3 regions of the Cupriavidus sp. 01L43 genome follow, and region 2 is predicted to be linked to each of the others. Evidence: predicted binding sites of a transcription regulator. Region 2 holds the regulator's gene; each other region holds the start of a gene.
The links. The regulator sigma-54, encoded in region 2, starts transcription at its own class of promoters, with help from an activator protein. The targets are predictions, from matches to a motif close to TGGCANGNAANCTGCTTT.

Region 1: urtA (urea ABC transporter substrate-binding protein) is a predicted target of sigma-54. The motif match lies at 3,792-3,809, and genes of this name have one in related genera.
Region 3: AC1DP9_RS15385 (pilin) is a predicted target of sigma-54. The motif match lies at 4,586-4,603, and genes of this name have one in related genera.

What each region holds. Positions count from the first base shown of each region.
Region 1 is NZ_JBFTSH010000002.1:596,751-607,467, forward strand. Features, by position in the region: gene urtC (urea ABC transporter permease subunit UrtC) at 1-710, opposite strand, end outside; gene urtB (urea ABC transporter permease subunit UrtB) at 712-2,355, opposite strand; gene urtA (urea ABC transporter substrate-binding protein) at 2,473-3,735, opposite strand; gene cyoD (cytochrome o ubiquinol oxidase subunit IV) at 4,049-4,396, opposite strand; gene cyoC (cytochrome o ubiquinol oxidase subunit III) at 4,396-5,046, opposite strand; gene cyoB (cytochrome o ubiquinol oxidase subunit I) at 5,052-7,025, opposite strand; gene cyoA (ubiquinol oxidase subunit II) at 7,034-8,002, opposite strand; gene AC1DP9_RS05910 (MaoC family dehydratase) at 8,618-9,091, opposite strand; gene AC1DP9_RS05915 (MaoC family dehydratase) at 9,132-9,581, opposite strand; gene AC1DP9_RS05920 (acyl-CoA dehydrogenase family protein) at 9,661-10,717, opposite strand, start outside.
Region 2 is NZ_JBFTSH010000003.1:9,230-19,946, forward strand. Features, by position in the region: gene AC1DP9_RS06895 (adenine phosphoribosyltransferase) at 1-275, opposite strand, end outside; gene AC1DP9_RS06900 (DJ-1/PfpI family protein) at 411-989, shown strand; gene AC1DP9_RS06905 (ribbon-helix-helix domain-containing protein) at 1,065-1,448, shown strand; gene AC1DP9_RS06910 (monovalent cation:proton antiporter family protein) at 1,473-3,452, opposite strand; gene AC1DP9_RS06915 (KpsF/GutQ family sugar-phosphate isomerase) at 3,626-4,609, shown strand; gene lptC (LPS export ABC transporter periplasmic protein LptC) at 4,622-5,257, shown strand; gene lptA (lipopolysaccharide transport periplasmic protein LptA) at 5,321-5,965, shown strand; gene lptB (LPS export ABC transporter ATP-binding protein) at 6,006-6,806, shown strand; gene AC1DP9_RS06935 (RNA polymerase factor sigma-54) at 6,940-8,421, shown strand; gene hpf (ribosome hibernation-promoting factor, HPF/YfiA family) at 8,472-8,825, shown strand; gene AC1DP9_RS06945 (PTS sugar transporter subunit IIA) at 9,304-9,759, shown strand; gene hprK (HPr(Ser) kinase/phosphatase) at 9,816-10,717, shown strand, end outside.
Region 3 is NZ_JBFTSH010000008.1:93,641-104,028, reverse strand. Features, by position in the region: gene sucC (ADP-forming succinate--CoA ligase subunit beta) at 1-468, shown strand, start outside; gene sucD (succinate--CoA ligase subunit alpha) at 553-1,434, shown strand; gene AC1DP9_RS15405 (TerC family protein) at 1,715-2,410, shown strand; gene AC1DP9_RS15400 (pilin) at 2,670-3,167, shown strand; gene AC1DP9_RS15395 (pilin) at 3,378-3,905, shown strand; gene AC1DP9_RS15390 (pilin) at 3,917-4,441, shown strand; gene AC1DP9_RS15385 (pilin) at 4,674-5,165, shown strand; gene AC1DP9_RS15380 (PglL family O-oligosaccharyltransferase) at 5,298-7,082, shown strand; gene AC1DP9_RS15375 (hypothetical protein) at 7,110-7,634, opposite strand; gene AC1DP9_RS15370 (hypothetical protein) at 7,631-8,116, opposite strand; gene moaC (cyclic pyranopterin monophosphate synthase MoaC) at 8,368-8,844, opposite strand; gene AC1DP9_RS15360 (beta-barrel assembly-enhancing protease) at 8,956-10,388, shown strand, end outside.

The DNA.
Region 1 (10,717 bases), on a different contig from region 2:
AACCCGCCGAGCAGCGCCAGGAAGGTCAGCACGAACAGCGCGGCGCGGGTTTCCGGCGCGGCCACGGCGTAGCCGGCGATGCGCTTGAAGTCCGTGAAGCCGTTGTTGCCGCCGAAGCCGGTCTCGTTGCGGAAGAACAGCAGCATCGCCGCGTAGGTCATGGCCTGCGTGATGATCGACAGGTACACGCCCTTGATGCGCGAGCGGAAGGCGAAGAAGCCGAACAGCCACGCCAGCACGCCCGGCACCAGCACGACCAGCAGCATCGCGTACGGCAGGTGCTCGGTGCCGTGCCAGAACCAGGGCAGCTCCTTCCAGTCGAGGAACACCATGAAGTCGGGCAGGTCGCTCTTGTACACGCCTTCGCGGCCGATCGACCGCATCAGGTACATGCCCATCGCATAGCCGCCCAGCGCGAAGAACAGCCCGTGGCCGAGGCTCAGGATGCCGCAGTAGCCCCACACCAGGTCCAGCGCAATGGCCGCCAGCGCGAAGCACATGATCTTGCCGATCAGCGTCAGCGCGTAGGCCGACAGGTGCAGCGGGTGGCCCTCCGGAATCACCAGCGCGCAGATCGGCACGCCGACCGCGACCACCAGCGTGAGGATGACCAGCGCCAGCCACACCTTGCGCGAGAAGAGCGGCTGGCGCTCGGGAACCGAGAGGCGGAACGGCGCCCCGTTCGAGGATTTCGATTGAAAGCTACGCATGTCATGCCTCCGCGCTGCGCCCTTTGAGCGCGAACAGGCCCTGCGGGCGTTTCTGGATAAACAGCACGATCAGCACCAGGACGAAGATCTTGGCCAGCACCGCGCCGTAGAACGGCTCGATGAACTTGTTGATGAGGCCGAGCCCGAAGGCGCCGACGATGGTGCCGGCCAGCTGGCCCACGCCGCCGAGCACCACCACCATGAACGAATCGATGATGTAGGCCTGCCCGAGGTCCGGCCCTACGTTGCCGATCTGGGACAGCGCGCAGCCGCCCAGCCCGGCGATGCCGGCGCCGAAGGCGAAGGCGTAGCTATCCACCTTCCACGTGCGCACGCCCACACAGGCCGCCATGGTGCGGTTCTGCGTGGTGGCGCGCACGAACAGGCCGAGCCGCGTGCGATTCAGCACCGCCCACGCCACGGCCACCACGGCCAGCGCGAAGGCGATGATGACGATGCGGTTGTACGGAATCACGAGGCCGGCCATCGCCGTCACGCCGCCGCTCATCCAGTTGGGGTTTGCTACCTCCACGTTCTGGGCGCCGAAGAGGGTGCGCACGGCCTGCATCAGCAGCAGGCTGATACCGAAGGTGGCCAGCAGCGTCTCGAGCGGGCGGCCGTACAGGTGGCGCAGCACGATCCGCTCGATGGCGAAGCCGACGACACCCGCTGCCAGGAACGACGCCGGCAGCGCCGCCAGCAGGTACCAATCGAACGCATTCGGCGCATAGGCGCGGAACAGCGTCTGCACCACGTAGGTGGCGTAGGCGCCGATCATCAGGAACTCGCCGTGCGCCATGTTGATGACGCCGATCAGCCCGTAGGTGATGGCCAGGCCCAGCGCGGCCAGCAGCAGCACGCTACCAAGGCTCAGGCCGGCGAACAGGTTGCCGAGCAGCTCGGCGCGGCCTTGCTCGCCACGCATCTTGTCGATGGCCTGCTGGGCGGCGGCGCGCACGTCGGCGTCGGGCTCCTTGAACTTGCCCGCTTCATCGCGCTCCACCAGCGGCGTCAGCTTCTGGCGGATCTGCGGATTGCTGTCCTGGCCGAGGATGCGGATGGCTTCCAGCCGCGCGTCGCGCGTGGCGTCGGTGCCCTGCGCCAGTACGGTGTTGGCCCAGATCACGTCGAGCCGGGCGCGCAGGCCGGCATCGGCCTCGGCCTTGCGGGCCGCTTCCACGACTTCGCGCGAGGCGCTCTCGGGTTGATCGGACAAGGTGTTGATGGCCTGCGTACGCACCGCGATGTCCGGCGACTGCAGCAGGAGGCTGCTCGCGGCGCTATCGACGATGGCCCGCAGGCTGTTGTTCAGCGTGAGGGACTCGAGTTCATCGGCCTTCACGGTCACCGGCTTGCCAGTGATGGCATCGACGGTCTTGTCGCCATCCTGGCGCACCATGCCCACCGATGGCGCATATTGGAGTGCATCGTCCTGGAGCGCGCGCAGGATCGGGCCGGCCTGCTCGGGCGGCGCCTGGGTCAGCGCGGCGAGCGCGGCGGTCTTCGCGTCGAAGTCGTCTTCGACCAGCGGCTTGAGATCAGCCTGCGTGAGCGGTGCCGCCCACAGCGGCGCGGCGGCCAGCAACAGCGCAGCCAGCATGGCGCGCAGCCACGGCAAGGCGGACGGGAATGGAGATCGGTGCATAGGGCTGGCTGGCGTCTGATATGGCGCGATGGTTCGCGTCTTTTATGCGTGGAACGACCGAGGGAGGGCTCCCCTCTCCCAAGGGAGAGGGGCAAAACACCATGGGTACGCTGGAGATCAGCGGCCGGCGACAACCTTGTCCGGCTTGCCTTCGTTACCCGCGATGAACGGGCTCCACGGCTGCGCGCGCACCGGCTTCGCCGTCTTCCACACCACGGAGAACTGGCCGTCGCCCTTCACTTCGCCGATCATCACCGGCTTGTACAGGTGGTGGTTCTCGCCCATGGTCAGCGTGAAGCCGTCCGGCGACTTGAAGGTCTGGCCATACATGGCCTGGCGCACCTTGTCCGCGTCGGTGGTGCCGGCCTTCTTGACCGCCTGCGCCCACATATGGATGCCGACGTAGGTGGCTTCCATCGGGTCGTTGGTCACGCGCTTGTCGCCGCCGGGCAGGTTGTTGGCCTTGACCCATGCCGCCCATTGCTTCTTGAACGCGTCGTTCTCGGGGTTCTTCACCGACATGAAGTAGTTCCAGGCGGCCAGGTGGCCGACCAGCGGCTTGGTGTCGATGCCACGCAGTTCTTCCTCGCCCACGGAGAAGGCCACCACCGGCACGTCCTTGGCCTTCAGGCCGGCGTTGCCCAGTTCCTTGTAGAACGGCACGTTGGAGTCGCCGTTGATCGTCGAGATCACGGCCGTCTTGCCGCCCTGCGAGAACTTCTTGATGTTGGCGACGATAGTCTGGTAGTCGCTATGGCCAAACGGGGTGTAGACCTCCTCGATGTCCTTGTCGGCAACGCCCTTGCTCTTCAGGAACGCGCGCAGGATCTTGTTGGTCGTACGCGGGTACACGTAGTCGGTGCCGAGCAGGAAGAAGCGCTTGGCGCCGCCGCCTTCCTTGCTCATCAGGTATTCCACAGCCGGGATGGCCTGCTGGTTAGGCGCGGCGCCGGTGTAGAACACGTTCTTCGACATTTCCTCGCCCTCGTACTGCACCGGGTAGAACAGCAGCGAGTTCAGTTCCTCGTAGACCGGGAGCACGGACTTGCGCGATACCGAGGTCCAGCAGCCAAACGTGACGGCGACCTTGTCCTGCGTGACCAGTTGGCGCGCCTTCTCGGCGAACAGCGGCCAGTTGGAGGCGGGGTCCACCACCACCGGCTCGAGCTTGCGGCCCAGCACGCCGCCGCTCTTGTTGATCTCGTCGATGGTCATCAGCGCCACGTCCTTGAGCGAGGTCTCGGAGATGGCCATCGTGCCCGACAGCGAATGCAGGATGCCGACCTTGATCGGATCCTTCGACTGCGCCAGCAGCGGGCTGGTACCGATCATTGCCGCGGCGGCTACCGCCGACAGCTTCAGCATGTCACGTCGTTTCATTGCAGCTCCCAGTTTGTCGTATGTGGTCAGGGACTCTACGCACCCCGGGTGATCCTTCTGCAACTAGCGTGCCATGGACTGCCGGGCCGGGAACGATCAAAGGTGGGAGAAAACGTCACGGCGGGTGATCCCGTCGCACCAATCCGGTGCCAATCGGGTCACCGGGGCCGGCGGGGGCGCGCCAACTCCCGCACCGGCATCGTGCATAGCCGCAAATCAGTGCAGGATCCGGGCCGGCGGCAGTGCATCGCGCACCGCCGACAATAAAAAACGGGGCCCGAGGGCCCCGTCTTCGCTCCATGCCTGACGATGCTTACTTCATCATCGGCATCATGTTGGCATTCATGTTGTGCATGATCCAGAGCGAACCGGCCAGCACGATGAACAGGATCAGCAGCGTGAACAGGAACGCCATGACGTTCCAGCGCTGGCCCTTGGAGCCATCCATGTGGAGGAAGTACTTCAGGTGGACCACGATCTGGACCACGGCCATGCCGAGGATGATCCAGAGGATGGTGCCGCGGTCCATCGTGCCGTCCATCACGATCTTGAACGGGATCACCGTCAGGATCACGGCCAGCACGAAGCCGATCACATACGACTTGACGCTGCTGTGGCCGTGCGACTCGCCGTGGGCCGCCGTTGCATGTTGTTGTGCCATTACAGTGCTCCCATCAGGTAGACGACGGTGAAGACACCGATCCAGACGATGTCCAAGAAGTGCCAAAACAGGCTCAGGCAGTTCAGGCGCTTTTCCATCGTCGGGGTCATGCCCTTCTTGTTCAGCTGCCACATCAGCACGAGCATCCAGACCATGCCGCTGGCCACGTGCAGGCCGTGGGTGCCCACGAGCGTGAAGAACGACGACAGGAACGCGCTGCGGCCCGGGCCGGCGCCTTCGTGGATCAGGTGATGGAACTCATAGATTTCCATCGACATGAACGCGGCGCCCAGCAGGAACGTCACGCCCAGCCAGATCAGCACGCGACCCTTGCTGCGGTTCTGCAGCGAGATCATCGCGAAGCCGTACGTGATCGACGAGAACAGCAGGATGAACGTCTCGACCAGCACGAAGTTGAGCTCGAACAGCTCCTTGCCCGACGGGCCGCCCGCCACTTCGCCGCGCAGCACGGCGTAGGCGGCGAACAGGCACGCGAACAAGATGCAGTCGCTCATCAGATACAGCCAGAAACCAAAGATGGTGTTCTCGCTGGTGTCGTGATGGGCGTGGTCGTGGTCATGCGCGGCATCGTGCGCGTGGCCGTGGGCGGGGGCTTGCGCCCCAAAACGGTCTAGAACTTCAGTCGACATGATGATCAGCCCTGCGTAGCGATGCGCTGCTGGTGCAGCGTTTCGATCTGCTCGACCTGCTTGGCCGGCACGTAGTAATCGATATGGTCGTCGTTGGCGCGGCGGATGAACGCCACCACCATGCCAACCAGGCCCACGGCGGCAAGCCACCAGATATGCCAGGTCAGCGCGAAGCCCAGCGCGAGGCTGAAGGCACCCATGTAGAAGCCTGCAGCGGTGTTCTTCGGCATGTGGATCTGCTCGTAGCCGTCCGTGCGGATGGTCTCGCCGCGGGCCTTCATGTCGGCAAACGCGTCCAGGTCACGCACCACCGGGGTGTGCGCGAAGTTGTAGAACGCGGGCGGCGACGACGTGGCCCACTCCAGCGTACGGCCACCCCACGGATCGCCCGTGACGTCCGCCAGCGCCTTGCGGTTGCGGATCGACACGACGATCTGCAGCACCTGGAAGCCGATACCCATGGCGATGAACACCACGCCGATCACGGCCGCGTACAGGAACGGGGTCCAGGCCGGGTTGTCGGTATGGTTCAGGCGGCGGGTCATGCCCATCAGGCCCAGCACGTACAGCGGCATGAACGCGAAGTAGAAGCCAACCAGCCAGCACCAGAACGCGCACTTGCCCAGACGCTCGTCCAGCTTGAAGCCGAACGCCTTCGGCCACCAGTAGGTCACGCCGGCCAGGTAGCCGAACAGCACGCCACCGATGATCACGTTGTGGAAGTGGGCAATCAGGAACAGGCTGTTATGCAGCACGAAGTCGGCGGCCGGCACGGCCATCAGCACGCCGGTCATGCCACCGATCACGAAGGTGACCATGAAGCCCAGCGTCCACAGCACCGGCGACGTCAGCTGCACGCGGCCACGGTACATCGTGAACAGCCAGTTGAAGATCTTCACCCCGGTCGGGATGGAGATGATCATCGTGGTGATGCCGAAGAAGGCATTCACGTTAGCGCCGGAGCCCATCGTGAAGAAGTGGTGCAGCCAGACCAGGAACGACAGCACCATGATCGCGGCCGTCGCGTAGACCATGCCCTTGTAGCCGAACAGCTTCTTGCCCGAGAACGTCGAGATGATTTCCGAGAAGATGCCGAACGCCGGCAGGATCAGGATGTACACCTCGGGGTGGCCCCAGATCCAGATCAGGTTCACGTACATCATGGCGTTGCCGCCACCGTCGTTCGTGAAGAAGTGCATGCCGAAGTAGCGGTCCAGGCCCAGCAGCGCCAGCGACACCGTCAGCACCGGGAAGGCGGCCACGATCAGCACGTTGGTGCACAGCACGGTCCAGGTGAACACCGGCATGCGCATCAGGGTCATGCCCGGGGCGCGCATCTTGAGGATGGTCACGAGGAAGTTCACGCCGGTCAGCAGCGTGCCCAAGCCTGATATCTGCAAGGACCAGAGGTAGTAATCCACCCCTACGCCAGGGCTGTAGTCGATGCCCGACAGCGGCGGATACGCCAGCCAGCCGGTACGTGCGAATTCACCAACCCCCAGGGACACGTTGACCAGCATCGCGCCGGCCACGAACAGCCAGAAGCTCAGCGTGTTCAGGAACGGGAACGCCACGTCGCGCGCGCCGATCTGCAGCGGCACCACGAGGTTCATCAGGCCCGTCATCAGCGGCATGGCCACGAAGAAGATCATGATCACGCCGTGGGCGGTGAAGATCTGGTCGTAGTGCTCAGGGGGCAGGATGCCGGGGTCGCCGTTGGTGGCCAGCGCCAGCTGGGTACGCATCATGACCGCGTCGGCAAAGCCGCGCAGCAGCATGATCAGCGCCACCAGCGAGTACATCACGCCGATCTTCTTGTGGTCGACGGACGTAATCCACTCGCTCCACAGGTAGTTCCACTTCTTGAAGTACGTAATCCCACCGAGCAGCGCCAGCCCGCCCAGGGCCACGCAGCTCAGTGTGATCATGATGATCGGCTCATGAAACGGAATCGCCGACAAACTCAATTTGCCAAACATCATTGCTCCTAGGATTGCGCGCCCAGCGCCGGCTTGGCCGGCGTGGTCATGGACACCCGCTCTTCGCCGAGCGTGTTACGCGACGTGCAGACCGGGCCGCCATCGAAGCCCTCGCGGGCCATGGCGCGGCCGTCGGCGCCCATGTACTGATGCAGGATGCCGGTGTACAGGCCGTCTTCGACCTTGCCGTAGAGGGCAACCGGTTCCGCTTCGCTCGGCTTGGCCAGGACCTTGTAGTCCGCGGCAGCGAGTTGGCGGTCAGAAGCGCGCACCTGGGCCACCCACGCGTCGAAGTCGAAGTTCGACATCGCAATGGCCTTGAATTTCATGCCCGAGAAGCCGCCGCCGCTGTAGTTGGCGGACATGCCGTCATACGTGCCGGCTTCGTTGGCGATGAGGTGCAGCTTGGTCTCCATCCCGGCCATGGCATACACCTGGCTGCCCAGCTGGGGAATGAAGAACGAATTCATGATCGAATCCGAGGTGATCTTGAAGTTCACCGGGGTACCCACCGGCAGCGCCAGCTGGTTGACCGTGGCGATCTTCAGTTCCGGATAGATGAACAGCCATTTCCAGTTCAGCGCGACCGCTTCCACCGTGATCGGCTTGACGTTCGATTCCAGCGGCTTGTAGGGGTCCAGGTCGTGCGACGACTTCCAGGTGATATAGCCCAGCACCGCGATGATGATGCAGGGGATCAGCCAGACCACCACTTCGATCTTGGTCGAGTGCGACCAGTCCGGCTCGTACCGGGCAGCCGTGTTCGTGGCGCGGTACTTCCAGGCGAAGACCAGCGTCAGGACGATCACCGGCACCACCACCAGCAGCATGAGCCAGGTGGCGATCAGGATGATGCCCTTGATGTCGACACCGACCTGACCCTTCGGGTCGAGCAGCGTCATGTTGCAGCCGGCCAGCAACAGCAAGCCAAGGCTAGGCAGGAACCGCGTCCAGCGCGGCATTATGGGTTTTTTCATGTCACGACGGTCTGGTTGGGCCGCTCCCGACATGCAGGCGCGGCACCGCCATCCGCTGCACGGGGCAACTGGCTGGCTGGGCTGGGAAAAACCGGAGGACGTGTCCAAAGCTGGCGTTGCGGGACTGGCGATGCAAGCGCCTGCGGACCATGCGGCCGGGCAACGCCATGAACGCGGCTGGACAGCAACTGACGACTGCGTGCGCGGGATGCCGGAGGGGGCGGTGCGTGCGCTGAGGTAACCGACTGCCTGAACTGCGATCGATCCCGGCTCGAGACTGCCGCCGGGACGAGCGTTGTGTCACGACACTCACGCGATTTCCACCGGTTTCGACCACCCCGCCAGCGCAGCGGGCACGGTCTTCGAGCGGATATCGCATAACATAAAGCATCGTGGGCGCGACTGTACCGCAACGCAACATTAGGGGTAAACCCACGGGGTGCGGAAACACTGTTCGGAAAATCGGACAATGACATCGGCCGCCCGAAAGTGTCGCGCGCAGGAAACAGTCATGTCGTGATGGATCGTTTTTCGACGATTCCGCTGGACAAACGACGAGGGCCGCGTTCTAGCGGCCCTCGTCGTTTTCCGATTCAGATCGGAACTGGCTGGCGCTCAGGAGTAGCGTCGGCTAATCGATTCTGCCACGCAGACCGGGCGATCGCTGCCCTCCCGCTCCACCGTCACCTCCCAGGTGGACTGGGCGCCGATCAGGCCGTTGGGCGTCGGGTCGAGCCGCTCGACCTTGAGCAGCTTCACGCGGGCGCGCAGGCGGCTGCCCACCGGCACCGGCGAAGTGAATCGCACCCGGTTCAGGCCGTAGTTGACGCCCATCTTGACGCCTTCCATATGGATGGCGTTCTGCATGAACTGCGGCAGCAGCGACAGCGTCAGGAAGCCATGGGCGACCGGGGCGCCGAACGGGGACTCGCGCTTGGCGCGCTCCACGTCGACGTGGATCCACTGATGGTCGCCAGTGGCTTCGGCAAACAGGTTGACCTGCTGCTGCGTAATCTCGGTCCAGTCGCTGACGGCCACTTCCTGGCCTTGCAGGCCCTCCAGCTCTTCCAGCGATGCGATGGTGCGCATGGTGTCTCCTCTCTTGCGTCGTCTCGATTCGGGGTTCGTATTATGCCGGCCGCCGGCCGTACATGCCCATGCCCTTGACCGTGCAAACCAGCTCGCCATGCTGGTTGGTGGCCTGCCACTGGGTCAGCACCACGCCGCGGTCCGGCTTGGACGAGGACGGCCGCGTCTCCAGCACCTTCAGCACGGCCGTCAGCGTATCGCCGGCATAGACGGGCTTGATCCAGCGGATCTCGTCCACGCCCGGCGAGCCCATGCTGCTGCTCCGGTCGCCCATGGACTTCACCAGCAGCTTCATCATGATCGCGCAGGTCATCCAACCGCTCGAGATCAGCCCGCCGTAGATGCTCTTGGCGGCCGCGTCCTTGTCGATATGGAACGGCTGCGGGTCGTACTGGCTGGCAAATGCCACGATCTCCGCCTCGGTGACCGTGTAGCTGCCCAGCGGGTGCTCGCCGCCGACCTGGTAATCCTCGAAATACATCTTTGACATGTTCGCTCCGTAGATGGCGTAACCAGAAGCAAAAAACCGCGCCGGGGACAACGGGCGCGGTTTCTGTACTGCGTGGGCCTCAGGCGGCTGCCTGGAAACCCGGCTGGCTGGCGAAGCGACCCAGGTGATGGTCCACATCGCCAAACGTGGTGTTGATCAGCGTCAGGCGCTTGAACATGTGCGCGGCCGGCAATTCGTCCGTCACGCCCATGCCACCGTGGATCTGCACCGCTTCCTGGCCAACCGTGCGAGCGGCCTGCCCCACGCGCGCCTTGGCGGCGGACACGTAGCGGCGGCGCGCCTCGGGATTCGACTCCTCGAAGCGGGCCGCAGCCAGCAGCGTGATCGAACGGGCCTGCTCGGCATGGATGAACATCTCGACCATGCGGTGCTGGAGCGCCTGGAAGCGGGCGATCGGCATGCCGAACTGCTGGCGCGTCTTGGCGTACTCGAGCGTGGCGGCGTTAAGCGTGTCGATCACGCCCACGGCTTCGGCGCAGAGCAGCACCGCGCCGTAGTCGGCGGTAGATTCGAGCACGTCCCAGCCCTGCCCTTCGGCACCCAGCAGCGTGGCCGGGGCGTCCTGGAAGGCCACGTCGGCAGCGCGCAGGTTGTCGATGGTGCGGTAGTCGGTCACGGTCACGCCGGCGCCCTTCGTATCGACCAGGAACAGCGAGATGCCGTTCGTGTCGGCATCGGCGCCGCTGGTGCGGGCGGACACCACGAGCTTGTCGGCCTGCGCACCGTGGATCACCACCACCTTGCGGCCGTTGAGCTTGCCGCCCTTGGCCGTCACGCGCACATCATTCAGCGTGTAGCGCGACTGCGGCTCGTTGAACGCCGTGGCCAGCTTGACCTCGCCACCGGCTACCTGCTCAAGCAGGGCGTCCTGGCCGCCAGCCAGCTTCAGCGCATGCGCAGCCACCACGGTGACGAAGTACGGCTCCACCACCAGGCCGCGGCCCAGTTCCTGCTGCACCACCATCATGTCGACGGCCGTGCCCGAGAAGCCGCCCTGCGCTTCCGGCACCGGCAGCGCGGTCAGGCCCAGTTCGACCAGCGCGCCCCAGGTGCCCTCGCCGTAACCAGCCTCGGCCTTGATGTTTTTCTTGCGCGACTCGAAGTCGTAGCTCTTG
Region 2 (10,717 bases):
ATCGGCACGAAGCCGAGGTTCAGCTCGTACGCGATGATCGAGCCGAGGATGAAGCCGCGCGCGTCGATGCCGGCCACGAGGTCCAGCTCCTGGTCCATGTAGCGGTGCACGAATACGTCGATCAGCACGCGCAGGGTCTTGGGGTTCTGCAGCAGCGGGGTGATGTCGCGGAACATCACGCCGGGCTGGGGCCAGTCCGGCACGGTGCGGATGCGGTCACGCAGGTAACCGGTGACGTCGCCGAGGTCGGGGGACTGGATGAGGGAATCTGCCATGGGGATTTGCGTCGAAATGGAAATCGCGTGCCGCCTGCGGTAACGGGCTACCACCCGCCCCGCGCAGGGCCGCCGCACAATGGCCCGGCCGGTCTGGACCGGCTCCGGACACCCGTAACCATACAGGAGACTGCAATGGCCAAGAAAATTCTGATGCTGGTTGGCGACTTCGCCGAAGACTACGAAACGATGGTGCCCTTCCAGGCACTCCAGATGGTGGGCCACGTGGTCCACGCCGTCTGCCCGGACAAGAAGGCCGGCGACCACTGCGCCACGGCCATCCACGACTTCGAGGGCGACCAGACCTACACCGAGAAGCGCGGCCACAATTTCACGCTGAACGCGACGTTTGCCGATGTCGATCCGGCTGCGTATGACGCAATCGTCATTCCGGGCGGCCGCGCCCCCGAATACCTCCGCCTGAACGACCGCGTGCTGGAGATCGTGCGCCACTTCGCCACGGCGAACAAGCCGATCGCGGCGGTCTGCCACGGCGCCCAGTTGCTGGCCGCGGCCGGCGTGCTCGAAGGCCGCACCTGCTCCGCCTACCCGGCCTGTGCGCCGGAAGTCCGGCTGGCGGGCGGCAAGTACGCCGATATTCCGGTCGATCAGGCCCATACCGACGGCAACCTCGTCACCGCGCCCGCGTGGCCGGCCCACCCGGCATGGCTGGCCCAGTTCCTGACCGTGCTCGGGACCCGGATCACCCAGTAGTCATCCAGTCGACGTACAGTAGAGCCTTCCGAACGCGGCGCCCGCCCCGGCGCCGCTGTCGCAGGAGGCATGCCGATGTGCGAGATCTTCGTCCGGGCCAATCCGGATTCCTACCAGACCCAGTCCCGCTCGCTGCGGCTGCACGGCGTGGCCACGAGCATCCGCCTGGAAAACCTGTTCTGGGAAGTGCTGGAGGAACTGGCGCAGCGCGACGCGATGACGGTCAACCAGTTGCTGACCCGGCTCCATGACGAACTGGCCGAGCATCGCGGCGAAGTGTCGCTGTCGGCCAATTTCGCGTCATTCCTGCGTGTGTGCTGTTTGCGTTACCTGATGCTGCAGGGCGAAGGGCGGATTCCAGCCGATAGTCACGTGCCGATCCGATCACTTGACGCCCACGCGGTGCTGGACGGCCTGCCGCCGTCCTGGGGCGGCGAAGGCTCCTCCCTCAATTCCTGAGCCGCTCTCTATATATAGAGGCGCTCAATCCCGCAGCAGCCGTTCCTCGGCGGACTCCAGTGCCTCCGGCGTGCCGCGCAGCACCACGATATCGCCCGGTTCCAGCACGGTCTCCGGCTGCGGATCGAAGGCGCGGATGCCGCGCCGGCGCACCGCCGTCACCTCCACCCCGATCCGCTCCAGCCCCAGCGCGCCCAGCCGGCGGCCCACGGCCGTGTGCTCGGCGCCGAGCGAGACCGAATGGAGCCGCACGGTGTCGCGCTCGATCATGTCCTCTTCGTCGTCCCGACCGTGGAAGTAGCCGCGCAGCAGGCTGTAGCGCGCGTCACGGGCCTGCTGCACGCCGCGCACCACGCGGCGCATCGGCACACCCAGCAGCACCAGCGCGTGCGAGGCCAGCATCAGGCTGCCCTCGATGATCTCGGGCACCACCTCGGTGGCGCCGGCCTTCTGGAGCGTGTCCAGCTCGGAATCGTCCACGGTCCGCACGATCACGGGCAGCGCCGGCGCCAGCTCCTGCACGTGGTGCAGCACCCGCAGCGCCGACGGCGTGTTGGCATAGGTCACAATCAGCGCGGCGGCGCGATGGATACCGGCGGCGATCAGCGCCTCGCGGCGGCCGGCATCGCCATAGACCACGGTGTCACCGGCCCCGGCGGCCTCGCGCACGCGGTCCGGGTCGAGGTCGAGCGCCACGTAGTTGATGCCCTCGCGCTCGAGCATATGCGCCAGGTTCTGCCCGCTGCGGCCAAATCCGCAGATGATCGCGTGCTTCTCGGTCTGCAGGCTCTGGGCGGCGATGCGGGTCATGTTCAGCGACTGCATCAGCCATTCGTTGGCGGCAAAGCGCAGCACGATGGTGTCGCTGTACTGGATCAGGAACGGCGCCGCCAGCATCGACAGCAGCATCGAGGCCAGGATGACCTGGATCAGCACCGGATCGACCAACCCGATACCATCGATCTGGTTCAGCAGCACGAAGCCGAACTCCCCCGCCTGCGCCAGCCCCAGCCCGGTACGGATGGCCACGCCCTGCCGGGAGCCGAACAGCCGCGCCAGCACCGTGATCAGCACCAGCTTGAACAGGATCGGCACGAACAGCAGGCCCAGCACCAGCCAGATGTGGTCGATCACCACATTGATGTTCAACAGCATGCCGATGGTGACGAAGAACAGCCCCAGCAGCACGTCGCGGAACGGCTTGATGTCCTCCTCCACCTGATGCCGGTAGGGCGTTTCCGAGATCAGCATGCCGGCCATGAACGCGCCGAGCGCCATCGACAAACCCAGCCGCTCGGTCAGCGCGGCCATGCCGAGCGTGACCAGCAGCAGGTTCAGCATGAACAGTTCCTGCGAGCGCCGCGCCGCCACCACGTGGAACCAGCGGCTCATCACCCGCTGGCCGAGGAAGAAGATCAGGCCGAGGGCCACCACGATCTTGACCGTGGCCACCCCCAGCGCCGCCGCCAGCTCGCCGGGGTCGCGCGAGAGCGCCGGGATGACGATCAGCAGCGGCACCACGGCCAGATCCTGGAACAGCAGCACGCTGATGATGTTGCGGCCGTGCTCCGCCTCCAGCTCCATGCGCTCGGAAAGCATCTTGGAGACGATGGCCGTCGAGGACATGGCCAGCGCCCCGCCCAGCGCCACCGAGGCCTGCCAGGTCAGCCCGATCCAGGCCGAGAGCGCCCATCCGGCCGCTACCACGAGCAGCATCGTCAGCACCACCTGGGAGCCGCCCAGCCCGAATACGAGCCGTTTCATCGAGCGGAGCTTGCCCAGGTTGAACTCGAGCCCGATCGAGAACATCAGGAAGACCACGCCGAATTCGGCCAGGTACTTGGTCTGGGCGGAATCGTTGGCCAGCGCGAGCGCGTGGGGACCGATCAGGATGCCCACCGCCAGGTAGCCCAGCATGGGTGGCAGTTGCAGCATGCGGAAGGCCACCACGCCAAGAACGGCGGCGGCCAGCAGCACGAGGGTCAGTTCCAGCGGAGAATGCATTCGGCGGGCTTCGGGGAAGACTTGGGGCTTGACCTGGAACGAGCCGGCCGGGCACGCGCGCCGTCCCGGCATCGGTGCCTCGCCGGGGAAACACGGCAAGCGGCGGTCGCCCGGACCCCATGGCAGAAAAGCCGGGCCGGTCGCCATCGCATTCGTTGGTATACTTCGTCGCCATGATAGCCAATTTCGATGCGGAACGAGCACTTAAGCTCGCCCGCCATACCCTCCAGATCGAAGCCGACGCCGTTTCCGCGCTGGCTGACCGACTGACGCCCGCGTTTACCAAGGCGGTCCAGATGATCCTGGGCTGCACCGGACGCGTGGTCGTGTCCGGCATCGGCAAGTCCGGCCATATCGGCCGCAAAGTGGCGGCCACGCTGGCTTCCACGGGTACGCCGTCGTTCTTCGTGCACCCGGCCGAGGCCAGCCACGGCGACCTGGGCATGATCACCCGCGACGACGTGCTGATTGCGTTCTCCAATTCCGGCGAGACGGCCGAGCTGCTGTCGATCGTCCCGATCGTCAAGCGCATCGGCGCCGGGCTGATCTCGGTCACCGGGAACCCGGAATCGAACCTCGCCAAGCTGTCCGATGCCCATCTGGACGGCGCCGTGGCCCAGGAGGCCTGCCCGCTGAACCTGGCCCCGACGGCCAGCACCACGGCGGCGCTGGCGCTGGGCGACGCCCTGGCCGTGGCCGTGCTGGACGCGCGCGGCTTTGGCGAGGAAGACTTCGCCCGTTCGCACCCGGGCGGCGCGCTGGGCCGCAAGCTGCTGACCCACGTGCGCGACGTCATGCGCACCGGCAACGGCGTGCCCGAGGTGCGTGAAAACACCCCGCTGGCCCAGGCACTGATGGAAATCACCCGCAAGGGCCTGGCCATGACGGCCGTGGTGGACCCGGACGGCCACGCCATCGGCGTGTTCACCGACGGCGACCTGCGCCGCCTGCTGGAAACCCCGCGCGACTGGCGCACCGTGCCCATCGGCGAGGTCATGCACCGTAACCCCCACGTGGTGAACCAGGACCAGCTGGCCGTGGAAGCCGTGCAGATCATGGAAGCGAACCGCATCAACCAGCTGCTGGTGGTCGATGGCGACGGCAAGCTCGTGGGCGCGCTCCACATCCATGACCTGACCCGCGCCAAGGTCATCTGAGCGGGGCCGGCGATGCGCGACTTCTTCGGCAGGATCTCCGGTCTGGTCATGCGGCTGCTGCCGCTGCTGCTGATGGCGATGGTCGCCGGCAGCACGTTCTGGCTGGTGCAGATCAACTCGCCCCATGAGGACGAGGCCGCCCAGAACCGCGCCAAGCGCCATGAGGCGGACTACTACATGGACCGCTTCTCGGCCACGGAACTGGACACGACCGGCGCCACCAAGATGCGCTTCACCGGCGTGAAGATGATCCATTTCGAGGACGACCAGACCTACGAGGTGACCACGCCGGCCATGCGCGCCTACCAGCCGGACCGCCCCCCGGTCACGGTCAACGCGGACCGGGGCGTGATGAACTCGGAGGGCTCGGTCATCGACCTGTACGGCAATGCCTTCCTGGTACGGCAACCCGGCGTGGATCCGTCGAAGGACCCGCGCATGACCGCTGCATCGCAATATTTCCAGTTGCTGGTCAATGACGACATCGTCAAGACCGATAAAGCGGTACAACTCACGCGCGGCCCGTCGGTGATGACGGCCAACGGACTGGTCTTCAACAATGTCACGCGCGAAGTACAATTGCTCGGCAACGTACGCGGCACCATCGTCATGAATCCGCCGTCGGGGCAGGCCCGGACCACGCAGTAAGCACAACAACAAGCACGCCAGGCGCCGGCAACGGATCGCCCGTCATTCTCTCAGCTGACCAACATGACCCCATCCCTGACGACGTTGTCCTGTCGCCGCATCGTGCCCGCCCTGGCGGTGGCAATCGCCGCGCTCGGCGCGACCCTGGCCCAGCCGGCCCTGGCGGAGCGTGCCGACAAGGACAAGCCGCTGGTGCTGGAGGCCAACAACGCCAGCTATGACGACGTGAAGCAGATCTACACGTTGACCGGCAACGTCGTGCTGACCAAGGGCACGATGGTGCTGAAGTCGGACGCCGCGCAGATCCGCACCGACCCCGAGGGCTACCAGTACGCGGTGGCCACGGCCAATCCGGGCCGCCAGGCGTATATCCGCCAGAAGCGCGACGGCGTGGACGAATACATCGACGGCTGGGGCGACCGCATCGAGTACGACGGCAAGCAGGAAATGTCGAAGCTGATCGGCCACGCCCGTGCGGCGCGCATCGCCGGCGCGAAGACCGTCGACGAGATCCGCGGCGCCGTGATCACCTACGACAGCCGCAACGAGTACTACACGGCTGCCGGCGGCGACAACAACACCTCCACCGGCAACCCGTCCGGCCGCGTGCGCGCCGTGCTCTCGCCGCGCGCGGACCCGGCCAGCGGCGCCGCCGCGCCGCCACCGCCGCTGGAACTGAAGCCGGCGCCCGCGCCCGGCAAGCCCTGAACCCCGGACGCGCCCGCCGCGTCACGCATGCATTGACCTGATGAACGACTCCGCCACGCTCGCCCCGAACGCCTCCGCAGCCCCGTCGGCCGCCCGTACCGACAGCAGCACGCTGGTCGTGCGCCACCTGAAGAAGCGCTACGGTTCGCGCACCGTGGTCAAGGACGTCTCGCTGGACGTGAAGAGCGGCGAGGTGGTCGGCCTGCTCGGTCCGAACGGCGCCGGCAAGACCACGTCGTTCTACATGATCGTGGGCCTGGTGGCACTGGATGAGGGCGACATCGTGCTGGACGACCAGCACATCAGCGGCCTGCCGATCCACGAGCGCGCCCGCATGGGCCTGTCCTACCTGCCGCAGGAGGCCTCGGTCTTCCGCAAGCTCAACGTCGAGGAAAACATCCGCGCCGTGCTCGAGTTGCAATTGGAGAAGGGCAAGCCGCTGCCGAAGGCCGAGATCGAACGCCGCCTGGATTCGCTGCTGGATGACCTGCAGATCGCCCATCTGCGCAACAACCCGGCGCTGTCGCTCTCCGGCGGCGAGCGCCGCCGCGTGGAAATTGCCCGGGCGCTGGCCTCCGCGCCGCGCTTCATCCTGCTGGACGAGCCGTTCGCCGGCGTGGACCCCATCGCCGTGGGCGAAATCCAGCGCATCGTGAGCTTCCTGAAGGCGCGCAACATCGGCGTGCTGATCACCGACCACAACGTGCGCGAGACGCTCGGCATCTGCGACCACGCCTACATCATCAGCGAAGGCACGGTGCTGGCCGCCGGCCAGCCTGAGGAAATCATCGCCAACGAGTCCGTGCGACGCGTGTACCTGGGCGAAAACTTCCGCATGTGACCCATCGGCCGCCGCGTGCGGCCGCGCTTCTCCCGGCCTCCACGGCGACAGCCGGGGTCGATCAGGAAGTCAGAGCGATAGGCGATAGCAATTTCCGTTCCATAGTCGGAAGGATGCGCATAGAATAGGTCGCATGAAACCGTCGCTTCAGCTTCGTCTCTCGCAACATCTGGCATTGACCCCGCAGCTGCAACAGTCGATTCGATTGTTGCAGCTCTCGACGCTTGAACTCCAGCAGGAAGTGGAACAGGCGCTGACCGAAAATCCCCTGCTCGAACGCGAAAACGACTGGATCGAAAGCCCGCTGCGGGTAGCCGCCGATGGCTCGGTCAACCTCCAGAGCGCCCCCGCGCCGGCCTCTTCCGAGCCGCAGCCCAACGGCGATGCGCGCACCGACGGCGCGTCCGGCGGTGAGGACGATAACTACAACGACAACGGCAGCGAGGACTACGGCAGCGACTGGAGCCTCGACGACTTCGCCCGCCGCCCCCAGGGCGACGAGGACGAAAAGTCGCCGATGCAGTTGCGCGATGCCGAACCCACGCTGCGCGAGCACCTGATGGGGCAGTTGGCCCCGCTGAAGATCTCGGTGCGCGACAAGGGCCTGGCCATCTTCCTGATCGAATCGCTCGACGATGACGGCTACCTGAGCGCCTCGCTCGAGGAAATCTGCACCGAACTGCCCGAGGAACTCGAATTCGAGATCGACGAAGTCCACGCGATCCTGACCCTGCTGCAGAGCTTCGACCCGCCCGGCGTGGGCGCGCGCAATGCCGCGGAGTGCCTCAGCCTGCAATTGCGTCGCCTGAAGCACTCGCATCGTGAGCTGGCGCTGACCATCGTCAATCATCATCTGGAACTGCTGGCCGTGCGGGACTACACGCGGCTAAAGAAAGCGCTCCAGGTGGACGAAATAGCACTGAAGGCGGCACACGAACTGATTCGCTCGCTGGCGCCGTATCCGGGGCACGCGTTCAACCGTCCCGAGGCCGACTTCGTGGTGCCCGACGTGTTCGTGCGCAAGAGCGGCAGCGGGTGGATCGCGGCGCTCAATCCGGATGTCATGCCACGGCTGCGCATCAACGACATGTATGCGCAGATCCTGCGCGGCGCGAAGGGCGAAACGGGGACGGCAGGCCTGCAGCAGAAGCTTCAGGAGGCGCGGTGGCTTATCAAGAACATCCAGCAACGATTCGATACGATCCTGCGTGTTTCGCAGGCAATTGTGGAACGTCAAAAGAACTTTTTCACGCATGGCGAAATCGCGATGCGCCCCTTGGTTTTGCGGGAAATAGCCGATACACTCGGTTTACATGAGTCGACCATTTCCCGGGTCACCACGAATAAGTACATGGCCACGCCCATGGGTACTTTCGAGTTGAAGTACTTCTTTGGGAGCCACGTCTCTACGGAGACTGGCGGCGCGGCCTCCTCCACGGCAATCCGCGCGCTGATCAAGCAACTGATAGGAGCCGAAGACCCCAGGAATCCTCTTTCCGACAGCCGGATCGCCGAACTGCTGGGTGAGCAAGGCTTCGTGGTCGCACGCCGCACGGTGGCGAAATACCGCGAAGCGCTCAAGATCCCCGCAGTCAATCTCCGCAAGACTTTGTAGCCGAGCCGCAACCGCCTGCCTGGTGCGGCTCTTTCAGAAGGAGAAGCGCTATGAACTTCAAGATCAGTGGACACCACCTCGACATCACGCCCCCGCTGCGTGAGTATGTGGAAACGAAACTGGAGCGAATTGTCAGGCATTTCGATCAGGTCATCGGCGTGAGCGTGCTGCTATCGGTGGACAACCACAAGGAGAAGGACCGGCGCCAGTACGCGGAAATCAATCTGCATCTGAAGGGGAAGGACATCTTCGTCGAAGCGCATCATGAAGATCTGTATGCGGCGATCGACTGTCTGGTCGACAAGCTCGACCGCCAGGTCATCCGCTACAAGGACCGCGTACAGGGCCACGATCGCGAGGCGGTGAAGTACCAGATGGCCGCCCAGCAACTGACGCAGCAGTAGACACCTGCAGGCAACCGAAAACAGAGCGGTTGCCGACCCTGCAGAGGACTGAAAAGAAGAGCTCAAGCCGCGCAATCAGCGCGGCTTTTTTGATGGGCGCGCGCCATGGCAGTGACGGTGCGGGCACCTGGAATGTTTCGTTACCTTATTGCCACGCCGGAGGGCGACCCGGGGCACCCGGGAGCGGTCAAAATGGGAACAAGTGTTCGCAAGCCGCCCGCCTCGGTGTATGCTCCGCCATACAAATAACGACAGGACGGCCCCGGGACACCCCGGGTGGGCAAGCCGGCCGGCACGTCGTGGCACCGCCGCGACCCCGGCGCTGCATCGCAAAATCGCGGTGGAGCCCTGCTCTATAATGGCCGGACGCTCCAATGCGGGCGTCCCAGACAAGATCTCGGTACCAAAGTTTCGCCCCGAATCCGGCGGGACGGCCTTCGCGCCCCGGCCCGCTAACCTGACTTCTCGCGCATCGCCCATGAATCGTTTGGCCAAATTGCTGCCACCCGGCAACATCCATCTCGACGTCACCGTCACCAGCAAGAAGCGGGTGTTCGAGCAAGCCGGGCTCCTGTTCGAGAACAACCATGGCGTGGCGCGTGCTACCGTGACCGATAACCTGTTCGCGCGCGAATCGCTGGGTTCCACGGGTCTGGGTGCCGGCGTGGCCATTCCGCATGGCCGCATCAAGGGTCTCAAGCAGCCGCTGGCCGGCTTCATGCGCCTGGCCGAGCCCATTCCGTTCGAATCGCCGGACGGCAAGCCGGTGTCGCTGTTGATCTTCCTGCTCGTGCCGGAACAGGCCACGCAACAACATCTGGAAATCCTGTCGGAAATCGCCCAACTGCTCTCGGACCGCGAGATGCGCGAGGGCCTCGCCACACTGCCCACGTCGGAAGCGGTGCATGATCTGCTGACGCAGTGGCACCCCTGACTCCCGCCCCAACGGCCGCCTGAAACGGCCTGTCCGCCCCCGAAAGTCATACGCGCATGGAACTCACCGGCGTCACCTCGCAGTCGATCTTCGACGACAACGCAGCCGATATCAAGCTCTCGTGGGTTGCTGGCCTGGAAGGGGCCGACCGGGCCTTCGACGTGGAATTCGCCCGCGAAGCCACCTCGGCGGCGGACCTCGTCGGCCACTTGAACCTGATCCACCCGAACCGGATCCAGGTGCTCGGCAAGCCGGAAATCCTGTACTACCAGCGCCTCGACGACGAGCCGCGCAAGCGCCAGATGGGCGAGCTGATCCTGCTCGAGCCGCCGTTCCTCGTCGTGGCGGACGGCATGGAGCCGCCGCCAGACCTGGAGCTGCGCTGCACGCGCTCGTCCACGCCGCTGTTCACCACGCCGGTGTCGTCGGCGGCTGTGATCGACCACCTGCGGCTCTACCTGTCGCGCATCTCCGCCCCGCGCGTGACGATGCACGGCGTGTTCCTCGACATCCTCGGCATGGGCGTGCTGATCATGGGCGAGTCCGGCCTGGGCAAGAGCGAACTGGGCCTGGAACTGATCTCGCGCGGCCACGGTCTCGTGGCCGACGATGCGGTGGATTTCGTGCGACTCGGACCCGACTTCATCGAGGGCCGCTGCCCGCCGCTGCTGCAGAACCTGCTGGAAGTGCGCGGCCTGGGCCTGCTCGACATCAAGACGATCTTCGGCGAGACGGCCGTGCGCCGGAAGATGAAGCTCAAGCTCGTGGTGCAGCTCGTGCGCCGCAACGACGGCGAGTTCGAGCGCCTGCCGCTGGACTCGCAATACCTCGATGTCCTGGGCCTGCCAATCCACATGGTGAAGATCCAGGTGGCAGCCGGCCGCAACCTGGCCGTGCTGGTCGAGGCTGCGGTGCGCAATACGATACTGCGCCTGCGCGGCATCGACACCCTGCGCGA
Region 3 (10,388 bases), on a different contig from region 2:
GACCTGGACGAAGAAGACGCCAACGAAATCGAGGCCTCGAAGTTCGACCTGGCCTACATCTCGCTGGACGGCAACATCGGCTGCCTGGTGAACGGCGCCGGCCTGGCCATGGCCACCATGGACACCATCAAGCTGTTCGGCGGCGAGCCGGCCAACTTCCTGGACGTGGGCGGCGGTGCCACCACCGAGAAGGTGACCGAAGCCTTCAAGCTGATGCTGAGCAACCCGAACGTGGAGGCCATCCTGGTCAACATCTTCGGCGGCATCATGCGCTGCGACGTGATCGCCGAAGGCGTGATCTCGGCTTCGAAGGCCGTGCAGCTGGGCGTGCCGCTGGTCGTCCGCATGAAGGGCACCAACGAAGACCTGGGCAAGAAGATGCTGGCCGAGTCGGGCCTGCCGATCATCTCGGCGGACACGATGGAAGAAGCCGCCCAGAAGGTTGTGGCCGCTGCCGCTGGCAAGTAAGCCGAAGCCGATACGCCAACAAATGCAAGCGCGCGGTGCGCAGGCCCTGCCCGCGCCGCGCGACGCCAAGCAAAGGATTACAGCATGTCGATTCTGATTAACAAAGATACCAAGGTCATCACCCAGGGGATTACCGGCAAGACCGGCCAGTTCCACACCCGTGGCTGCCGCGACTACGCGAACGGCAAGAACGCCTATGTGGCGGGCGTGAACCCGAAGAAGGCCGGTGAGGACTTCGAGGGCATTCCCATCTACGCGAGCGTGAAGGACGCCAAGCAGGCGACCGGCGCGACCGTGTCGGTGATCTACGTGCCGCCCGCCGGCGCTGCCGCCGCCATCTGGGAAGCCGTTGACGCCGATCTGGACCTCGTGGTCTGCATCACCGAAGGCATTCCCGTCCGCGACATGATGGAAGTCAAGGACAAGATGCGTAAGCAGAACAAGAAGACCTTGCTGCTGGGTCCGAACTGCCCGGGCCTGATCACGCCGGACGAGATCAAGATCGGCATCATGCCGGGTCACATCCACCGCAAGGGCCGCATCGGCGTGGTGTCGCGCTCGGGCACGCTGACGTACGAAGCCGTGGGCCAGCTGACCGCGCTGGGCCTGGGCCAGTCGTCGGCCGTGGGCATTGGTGGCGACCCCATCAACGGCCTGAAGCACATCGACGTGATGAAGATGTTCAACGACGATCCCGACACGGACGCCGTGGTCATGATCGGTGAGATCGGCGGCCCGGACGAGGCCAACGCCGCGCACTGGATCAAGGACAACATGAAGAAGCCGGTGGTTGGCTTCATCGCCGGTGTGACGGCGCCCCCGGGCAAGCGCATGGGCCACGCCGGCGCGCTGATCTCGGGTGGTGCGGACACCGCCCAGGCCAAGCTGGAAATCATGGAAGCCTGCGGTATCACGGTGACCAAGAACCCGTCGGAGATGGCCCGCCTGCTGAAGGCGATGCTGTAAATCATGCGTCACTTCCCGCGCCATGGCGTGCCGATTCGGGCGCCTGACGTGTGGTGATTGCATCGCATTGCCCCCGCTCGCCCGGGGGCAATGTCATTCTGGCGAGACGCTGACCTAGGGTATTTCCCGAGCCGCCTGCCGGAAGGTTGAAACCGAATCGTAAGGTTCGTGCGATACATCTCCATGTCTGTAAGTTCAGACATCCAAAAGTTCGCAGTGGCGCCGCCTGCCGGGCGGTTGGCGAACGTGGAATAAACCTAGAAATTCGAGGAGTCTTGCCGTGGAATTGCTGTCGAGCAGCGCATTTTGGATTGCGCTGGGATCCATCATCCTGACCAATATCGTGCTGTCCGGCGACAACGCCGTGGTGATCGCGCTCGCCTCGCGCAATCTGCCGCCGGCCCAGCAAAAGAAAGCCATTTTCTGGGGCAGCGCCGCCGCCATCATCATGCGCGTGGTGCTGACCGTGGCCGCCGTGAAGCTGCTGACGCTGCCGTACCTGAAGATCGTCGGCGCCATCCTGCTGGTCTACATCGGCGTGCAACTGCTGACCGGTGATGACGGCGAGGAAGGCCACGACGCCAAGGACAACATCTGGCAAGCCATCCGCACCATCCTGATTGCCGACCTGGTGATGTCGCTGGACAACGTGGTGGCCGTGGCCGCCGCCGCACAGAAGGGCCCCGAAGGCAGCCAGCTGATGCTGCTGGTGCTGGGCCTGGGCCTGTCGATTCCGCTGATTGTGTTCGGCAGCACCATCCTGCTGAAGGTGATGGAGCGCTTCCCGCTCATCATCGTGCTGGGCGCCGCGCTGCTGGGCTACCTGGCCGGCGAGATGCTGGTGAGCGACCCCGTGGATGCAGAGTGGTTCCAGGTGCATGTGCCGCACGCCCATCTGGTGTTTGGCTTGGTCGGGGCCGTGCTGGTGGTGCTGGTGGGCAAGCTGCTCAAGCGCCGGAGCGCGCAGGTGGCCTGACCCCCTGACTCGTAGTCTCGTATTGCCTGAAACGGGCGGCCGATCTGGCCGCCCGTTTTTCTTTGGTGGCGCCGCTACAACAGGGCGCTGTGGGCGCCCGCGCCACGAATTCCTGTGGATTTCCAAGCAATTCCCACAAGCCTGTGGGAATTGTCGGAGATCAATCGGAATAGGGGGCTGACCTCCCGATCATGGGTGCCGTGCCGGTGCGCAATGCCGCGCGGCACGGACATCAACCATCACCATGAAAAGGGTCAATATGCAACGCAAGCCTTCCGCACGCCGCCATCGCGGCTTCACGCTGATCGAACTGATGATCGTGGTGGCGATCATCGGCATCCTCGCCGGGGTCGCCATTCCACAGTATCAGGACTACGTGGCGCGCTCGCAGTTCGCCGAGGGACTGAGCCTGGCGTCGGGGCAAAAGCCGGCGGTGATCGAAACGTTCTCGTACGGCGGCACCTGCCCCAGCAACGCCAGCGGGGCGGCGGATGGGATCCCGCTGGCGACCAGCATTGTCGGGACGTACATCAAGAGCGTGGTCACGGGCGGCACGCCCACGGCAGCGGGCGGCTGCACCATCGTCGCCAACTTCAAGGACGCCGGCATCGCCAAGGGGCTGGTCGGCAAGTCCTTGACGCTGCGCATGACCGGCGCGGACCAGGGTGCCGTGGCGTGGCAGTGCGAATCGGGCGCTGAACGGAAGTACCTGCCCAAGGCGTGCAGCCACGTGGCGGCGGCTGCGGCGCCGGCCTGATCTGATGACGGCGGCTGATCGGGGGTGGGAGCGCTCCCATCCTCGGTCAGCATCGAAAAAATCGGGCCGAAATGCGCCATTTATGGTGCATTTCCATCAGAGTGAATCAACGTCCGGCGGCTTGCGCGCGATCAAATTCATGGCGCGCAGCCCGCCACAGCATACGACCCCAGTCATCGCGTCGATGACGACAACCAGAAAGGGGGTCCTATGCAACACACCAACACTTATCCACGGCGGTCTGGCCGTCTTGTGCGCCGGACCATGCGCGCCGGCTTCACGCTGATCGAACTGATGATCGTTGTGGCGATCATCGGCATTCTGGCCAGCCTTGCCATTCCGCAGTACCGCGACTACGTGGCGCGGGCCCAGTTCGCCGAGGCGCTGACGCTGGCATCGGGCCTGAAGACGTCGCTGGTGGAGGCCTACGTCAGCTCCGGGTCGTGCCCGGACAACAAGACGGCCAATAACTCCGGCCTGCCGCTGAGTTCGACCATCAATGGCCGGTATGTGGCATCGGTGGAAACCAAGGCCAATGGCGTGGTGGGCGACTCCGGCGGTTGCGTGATCACGGCCCGGTTCCGGAGTGACGTCTCGCAGGCGCTGGCCGGCAAGCATGTGGAGTTGGAACTGAAGGGCTCCGAGGGCTCGTTCACCTGGGATTGCTTCTCCAACGTGGACCACAAGCTGATGCCGAAGTCCTGCAGCGTGAGGGGATCGAGTTCCACCTCGGCCTGAGGCGGTGCGCCATGGACCGCCGCAAGCGCCATGCACGGCAGGCGGGGTTTTCGCTGATCGAGCTGATGATCGTTGTGGCGATCATCGGCATCCTGGCCAGCCTCGCCATGCCGCAGTACCGCGCCTTTGTGGCGCGCGCCCAGTTCGCCGAGGGGCTGTACTTGCTGGGCGGATTGAAGGTCTCGGTGCTGGAGGCATATGTGCTTTCCTCACAATGTCCGGACAACACCGGGGAGAACGATGCCGCCTTGCCGRCGGCTGAAACCATTAACGGAAAGTACGTGGAGCGCGTGGTGGCCCAGTCCATGGGCCAGGTTTCAGACGGCGGCGGGTGCTTTCTCCGGGCGTACTTCCGGGAGGATGCATCGCCGCTGCTCAGGGGCAAGTTCGTGGAGTTGGAGTTGAGTGGAACCGGCAAACCGTCTGAAGGCTACGCTGGCGGAGGCGCGGCTTCGTGGGACTGTTACTCGAACGCGCGCGAAAATGTGCGTCCAAAGGCATGTCGGTACCGGTGGGGGTACACCCCAGAGGCGTAGTCCCTCCCGCCCGCCTCAAAGTGCAAAACTTTGGCAGTCCCGCAGACACAAAATGTGACAAATTTTGTTGATTTGCCGTCCCTTGGAATCGTAGATCAGCCAAATTTTGTCACTCCCGCATGAGATTATCGGCATTTGCTAGCCTGGCACGCTCCCTGCTTTAGGGGTAATGCATCACATGCAAGCAGATGTTTCTTTCTGTAACGAAAATCTCATCGAGGGGTCAATCCTTATGCAACGGGTACAACAAATCAAAAAACTGGGCCGCCAAGCTCAGAAGGGTTTCACGCTGATCGAACTGATGATCGTGGTTGCGATCATCGGTATCCTGGCTGCGATTGCTATTCCGCAGTATCAGAACTATGTCGCGAAGTCGCAGGTTTCGCGTGTGGTGGGTGAAATCTCGGCACTGCGGACCGCAGCAGAGGTCTGCATTACGGAAGGCCGCACGACCCAAGGCACGGGCGTGGGCGAGTGCAACCTCGGCTCTACCAAGTCGAGCCTGCTGGCCGCCGCCGATGGACTGCCGACCGCTGACCTGACTGCAGTCGCCAATACGCTGACGGGTACTCTGGGCGCTTCCGCTTCGACTTCCATTTCTGGCACTGTAATTAGCTGGAACCGTGCCGCTACTGGCGCTTGGACTTGCACGATCGCCGGCGCTGGTGCCGGTTGGAGCGCCAGCTATATGCCCGCGGGCTGTACGGCTCCGGCTGCCCCTTAAGTCTCAAGCAAACAGCGAGCCTTTCCCTCGCCTGATGCTGATGTCTGAAAAAGCGCCTTCGGGCGCTTTTTCTTTTCCTGCTTCCGTAAGCCGCCAAGCTATCATGGCGCCTTTCCTTCCCCTCGCGCCCGCATGCCGCCATCCAGGGCTTTGCTTCCGGGGTCGGCGATCATCGCCGCCTTTACCCTCCCGCTGCTGGTTTCGAAGCACACGCTTCCGCTCGCCACCTTCTACGGCGAATGGATGGCCGGGGTGCTCGGTGTTGCGTTGGTCTGCCTGCTGGCCTTTCGGCGCTCGGCGGACACCCCCCAAGTCCCTTGGATCGTCCTGCTGCCGCTCTGGCTGATCCTGACGACAATCATCCAGTCCGCCGCCGGCATGCCCGACATCACCGGCAGCCGCTTCACCACCCAGATCGTCCTCGCCCTCGGCGCGGCCATGATGGTCGCCGCGTGGCGTCTCGGGCAGGGGTTTTCCACCGAGGAACGGGCCGAGATTGTCGATGCCCTCGCCATTACCTTCCTCGTCGCCGGGCTGCTCGGCACGTTGGCCCAGTGGATCCAGGTCTTCCATATGGAAGACCAGATGTTCGGCCTTGTTTCGGAATATTTCTACGACACCAACCGCCGGCTGTGGGGCAACCTGAACCAGCCCAACCATCAGGCGACGATCCACGGCTTTGGCCTCGTTGCCGCGATCTGGCTGGCACGGCGGGCGCGGCTCGGGTTTGCGGCGTGGCTGGCCGCCGTGCTGCTGCTCGAGTCGGGCATCGCGCTGACCGGCTCGCGCACCGGTCTTGTCCACGTTGGGCTGGCCGCCATCTACGCCCTGATCGCCGCCGCCATGGTGCGCGGCGCCCGGCGCGGGCCGAATCCGATGGCGCGCCCGCCCGGTTTGGTGCTCGCTGCCGTGCTGTTGATCGTCGGCATCGTGGTCCTGCAACCGGTCATCAAGAGCGCCGGGCAGGCATTCGATTGGCGATTGTTCGATACCGTCGCGCAACTGAAGGCCGGCGATCAGGTCTCGGCACGCGGCGCGCTGTGGGCGCATGCCATCGCCATGTTCCGATCGCATCCGCTGCTCGGCGTGGGTTACGGGGAGTTCGGCTGGGCGCAGTTCCAGCAGATGTCGCAACTGCGCGTGACGGCCGAGATGTCCCTGCACGCCCACAACGCCGTGCTCGATCTGCTGGCGAAGACGGGTTTGACGGGGACGGCGGGCGTGGGGGTGCTGCTGCTGGCGTGGCTGGGGCGTGTGGTGCGTAGTCGCCTCTGGCTCGCGGCGTCGGCGGAGCGGCCGCAGACCGTGGTGATCCTGCTCTGGCTGGCGATGGTCGGCGCGCATTCGATGCTCGAATACCCGCTCCATTACCTCTACTTCTTCCTGCCGTTCTGCTTCCTGCTGGGATGGCTGGAGCCGTCCGGCTTCGGCAAATGGCGAGTCCCCAAGCCGGTGCCGATGGTCATCGGCATCGCCTTCGTCACGGTCTCGGCCATCGTCCTGACCACGCTCTGGCAGGACTACCGCCGCGTGGAAGCGCGCGAGTATGCGAGCGATGAACGGCGCGACGGCCTGCCGATGCCGCGTCACTGGTTCCGCCAGCACGCCGCGTCGGAGGCCATCGAGCGGACCGTCATCACGGCCCAGAATGCCGCCGAATTGCTACCCGGGCACCTCGACGCGCTGCACCTGCTGCCCACCCCGAACCTGATCGGCCGCACCGCGTGGCTACTGGCGCTGACCGGCCAGCCAGAGCGCGCGCGGCTGTGGATGGATCGCCTGCGCTATTACTATCAGGGCGACGAAGCCGCACAGTTCAACACGCTGGACAAGGCTTGCGAGGAAATGGACGACGCGCACCGTCCGCGCGACTTCTGCGCCTGGGTGCGCGTACGCGCCCGGCAGGGCCACGGCTGAGCCGAAACCCAGCCAGGGCCGAAGCCGTCAGCGCACGTAACCGGGCGGCGGGGGCGGAGGATAGTAGGGCTGGTAGTTCGACGGTGGCGCCGCGTAGCTGGTGGCGCGCGGCGTGGACACCATCTGCCCGTAGACCGGCACACGGTTGCCGCTGGCGTACATGCACTGGACGTAGGCGGCGTCGTACTGCCGTTGCGACCCATATCCCGCGTTATACGAGTTCCCGGCCCCCACGGCGGCGCCGGTGAGCAGGCCCACGCCGGCCCCGATAGCCGCGCCCGAACCACCGTCGAATGCCGCCCCGGCCGCCGCGCCGAGCGCCGTGCCGATGGCCGCGCTGCCCACGGCCGCCGTGTTCGATGCCTGCTGGGCGCTTACGCCGCCCACCTGGCCGAATGCGAACTGGCGGCAGTTGTAGTCATCGCCCCGGAATTGGTCGAAGGTCTTGCCGGTGCCCGGCAGCGCCATCACGCTCGGGCCGGACGGCATGACCGCGCAGGCGCCAAGGCCCAGCGTGCCCGCCAGCAACAGGGGAAGGATGCGCGGATTCATGACGTCGCTCCCGGAACATGGCCCTGCGGCGTGGTGGACGAAGACGGCGTCGGCGGCACCCGCTGCCAGCCGGTGGGACACTCGCGGACGTACGGGTAGAAGCCCTCGGGCGAATCGCAGTGGTACCACCAGGCGTTGGGCGAGTCATTCGGCGCGCCGCTGGCCGATGGCGCGGGCACTGGATTGCCATCCGCGCCCTGTTCGATGTACTGCGGCGGATTCGGCGCCGGCACCGCGACGACGGCGGGCGGATAGTAGCCGGGCCCGTAGTAGGGGCCATAGGCATAGGGTCCCCAACCGGGCCCCCAGCCTGGACCCCAGCCGGGTCCCCATCCTCCCCAGCCCGGTCCCACGTAGACGCCCACGCCGACGCGCGCGCGCCCCCCGTGGTAGTGGCCGCCGGCCATGGCCGACGTGCTGACAGCGGCCGAGGCCACCGCCGCGAAAGCCAGGGCGATCTGGCAAAGCTTGCGCCCGTTCATGATGTGTACCCCTACCCAATGTGCTGCATGCGTGCCGGCGACATCCCGAAAGCGGCGTTTCCGGCGTTGCGGCCTGTTACCTAACCCTCAACGCTCGACCCGCCCGATCCGTGGACGGGCGGCGCCGGGCCTTGCTGGTAATTCAATACCAATTTTCCGGAAGTGGCGCCGGCGCGGGGGGCTTGGAAATGCGGCGTTACCTTTATTACGGGCGGGACAACGGGGGACAACGGGAGACACGGGGCGACAAATCAGCCCGCCACCCAATCCCCCGACTTCCCGCCATGCTTTTCCAGCAGCTTCACGTTGCCCATCACCATCCCCCGGTCCACCGCCTTGCACATGTCATAGATGGTCAGCAGGGCCACCTGCACGCCGGTCAGCGCCTCCATCTCCACCCCGGTCTGGCCGTGGGTTTCGGTGCGTACCACGCAGGCGATCGTGGAACTCGGTTCGTCCAGCGCGAAATCGACCGCCACCTTGGTCAGGCCGATGGGATGGCAGAGGGGGATCAGGTCGGAGGTGCGCTTGGTCGCCATGATCGCGGCCACCCGGGCGATGCCGAGCACGTCGCCCTTCTTGGCGGTGCCGTCGCGCACCAGCGCGAAGGTATCCGGCTGCATGGTGATGGTGCCGGTGGCCACCGCCACGCGATGGGTGCTGGCCTTGTTGCCGACATCGACCATATGGGCTTGTCCGGCGGCGTCGAAGTGGGTGAGTTGGCTCATGGCGTCAGAATTCGAGGGATGAAATAGCGCCCGTCGCAATCCGGAGAAACAACGCGGGGCAAGGGGTCTGCCGGATTGGGAACGCGCGGCGGAGGCCGCTATCATAGCAATATGCCCAAGACCTCCTGGCGCCGCCGCCTGCCCGCTCCGGCGCGCGCCGCCGACACCGCTCCCGCTGCTTTGGCCGCCCCCGCCATGCGCGCGTCACTTGCCCGTGCCGTGGCCGCCGCCCTCGTGCTGACCATGGCCGCGCCGGCCTGGCCGCAGGGCTTGACCGTGCCCGCCGCGCGGCTGGCGCCGTCCTCGCAGCAGCCGGCGCCCACTACGGAGCTGGTGCCCGACGCCAGCGATCAGGTCTACGACAATCTCAACCGCAGTGTCAGGGCGGGTCAGAAATCCGAATTCGGATTGCGGACCAACAACCCGGTGGTGGAGGGCGGCAGCCTGCAGCTCCCGGACCTCGGCGACCCGTCCACGGCATCGCTGTCGCCGGACATGGAGCGGCGGCTGGGCGACCGGATCATGCGGGATATCCGCCGCGATACCGACTACGTCTCGGACGCGCTGCTCAACGATTACCTGAACGCGCTCGGCTACCGGCTGGTGCAGGCCGCGCGCCGCCAGAACGTGGCCGGTTCGAATGGCGCGGGCACCTTCGCCACCGGCTTCGAACTGTTTGGCGTGCGGGACCGCTCGATCAACGCCTTCGCGCTGCCGGGCGGCTATATCGGCGTGCATACCGGGCTGCTGGTCCAGTCCGAGACCGAATCGGAACTTGCCTCCGTGCTCGGCCATGAAATCGGCCACGTGATGCAGCGCCATATCGCGCGCGGCATCACCAAGCAGGATGAGTCGATGTGGATCGCGCTGGCGTCGATGGTGCTGGCCGGGCTGGCGGCCACCAAGAGCGGCGATGCAGCGGCGGCGCTGGCGATGGGCGGGCAGGGCGCGGCCGTGGCCAACCAGCTGTCCTTCTCGCGCGGGGCCGAGCGCGAGGCTGACCGCGTCGGCTTCCAGATCATGACCGCTGCCGGCTTCGACCCGCAGGGCATGCCCGATTTCTTCTCGCGGCTCCAGCGCGTGACCGGCATCTCGGACAACTCGATCCCGGCCTATGTGCGCACCCACCCGCTGACCTCCGAGCGGATCGCCGACATGCAGGACCGCGTGCGCCACGTGACCGCCCGCAAGGTTGGCAACACGCCCGAGTACGAGTTCGCCCGGGCGCGGGCGCGCGTGATTCAGGCCACCACCCCCAACGACCAGCGCAACGTGCTGGAGACGTTCCAGTCGCAAGTGGCGAACGCCTCGCCGGTGCGGCAGCCGGCGATCTACTACGGCATCGCCTTCGCCAACCAGCGGCTGGGCCGCTACGCGGATGCCGAACGGGCGCTGGCCGAGGCGCGCCGGCTCTACGGCACGATTCCGTCCGCCACCTCGGGCAGTCCGATGCTGGACGTCATGGCGATCGAGCTGGCGCGCGCCGAGGGCCGTCCGCAGGAAGCGCTGACGCAGGCCAACGCCTCGATGCGCGCGTTCCCGCT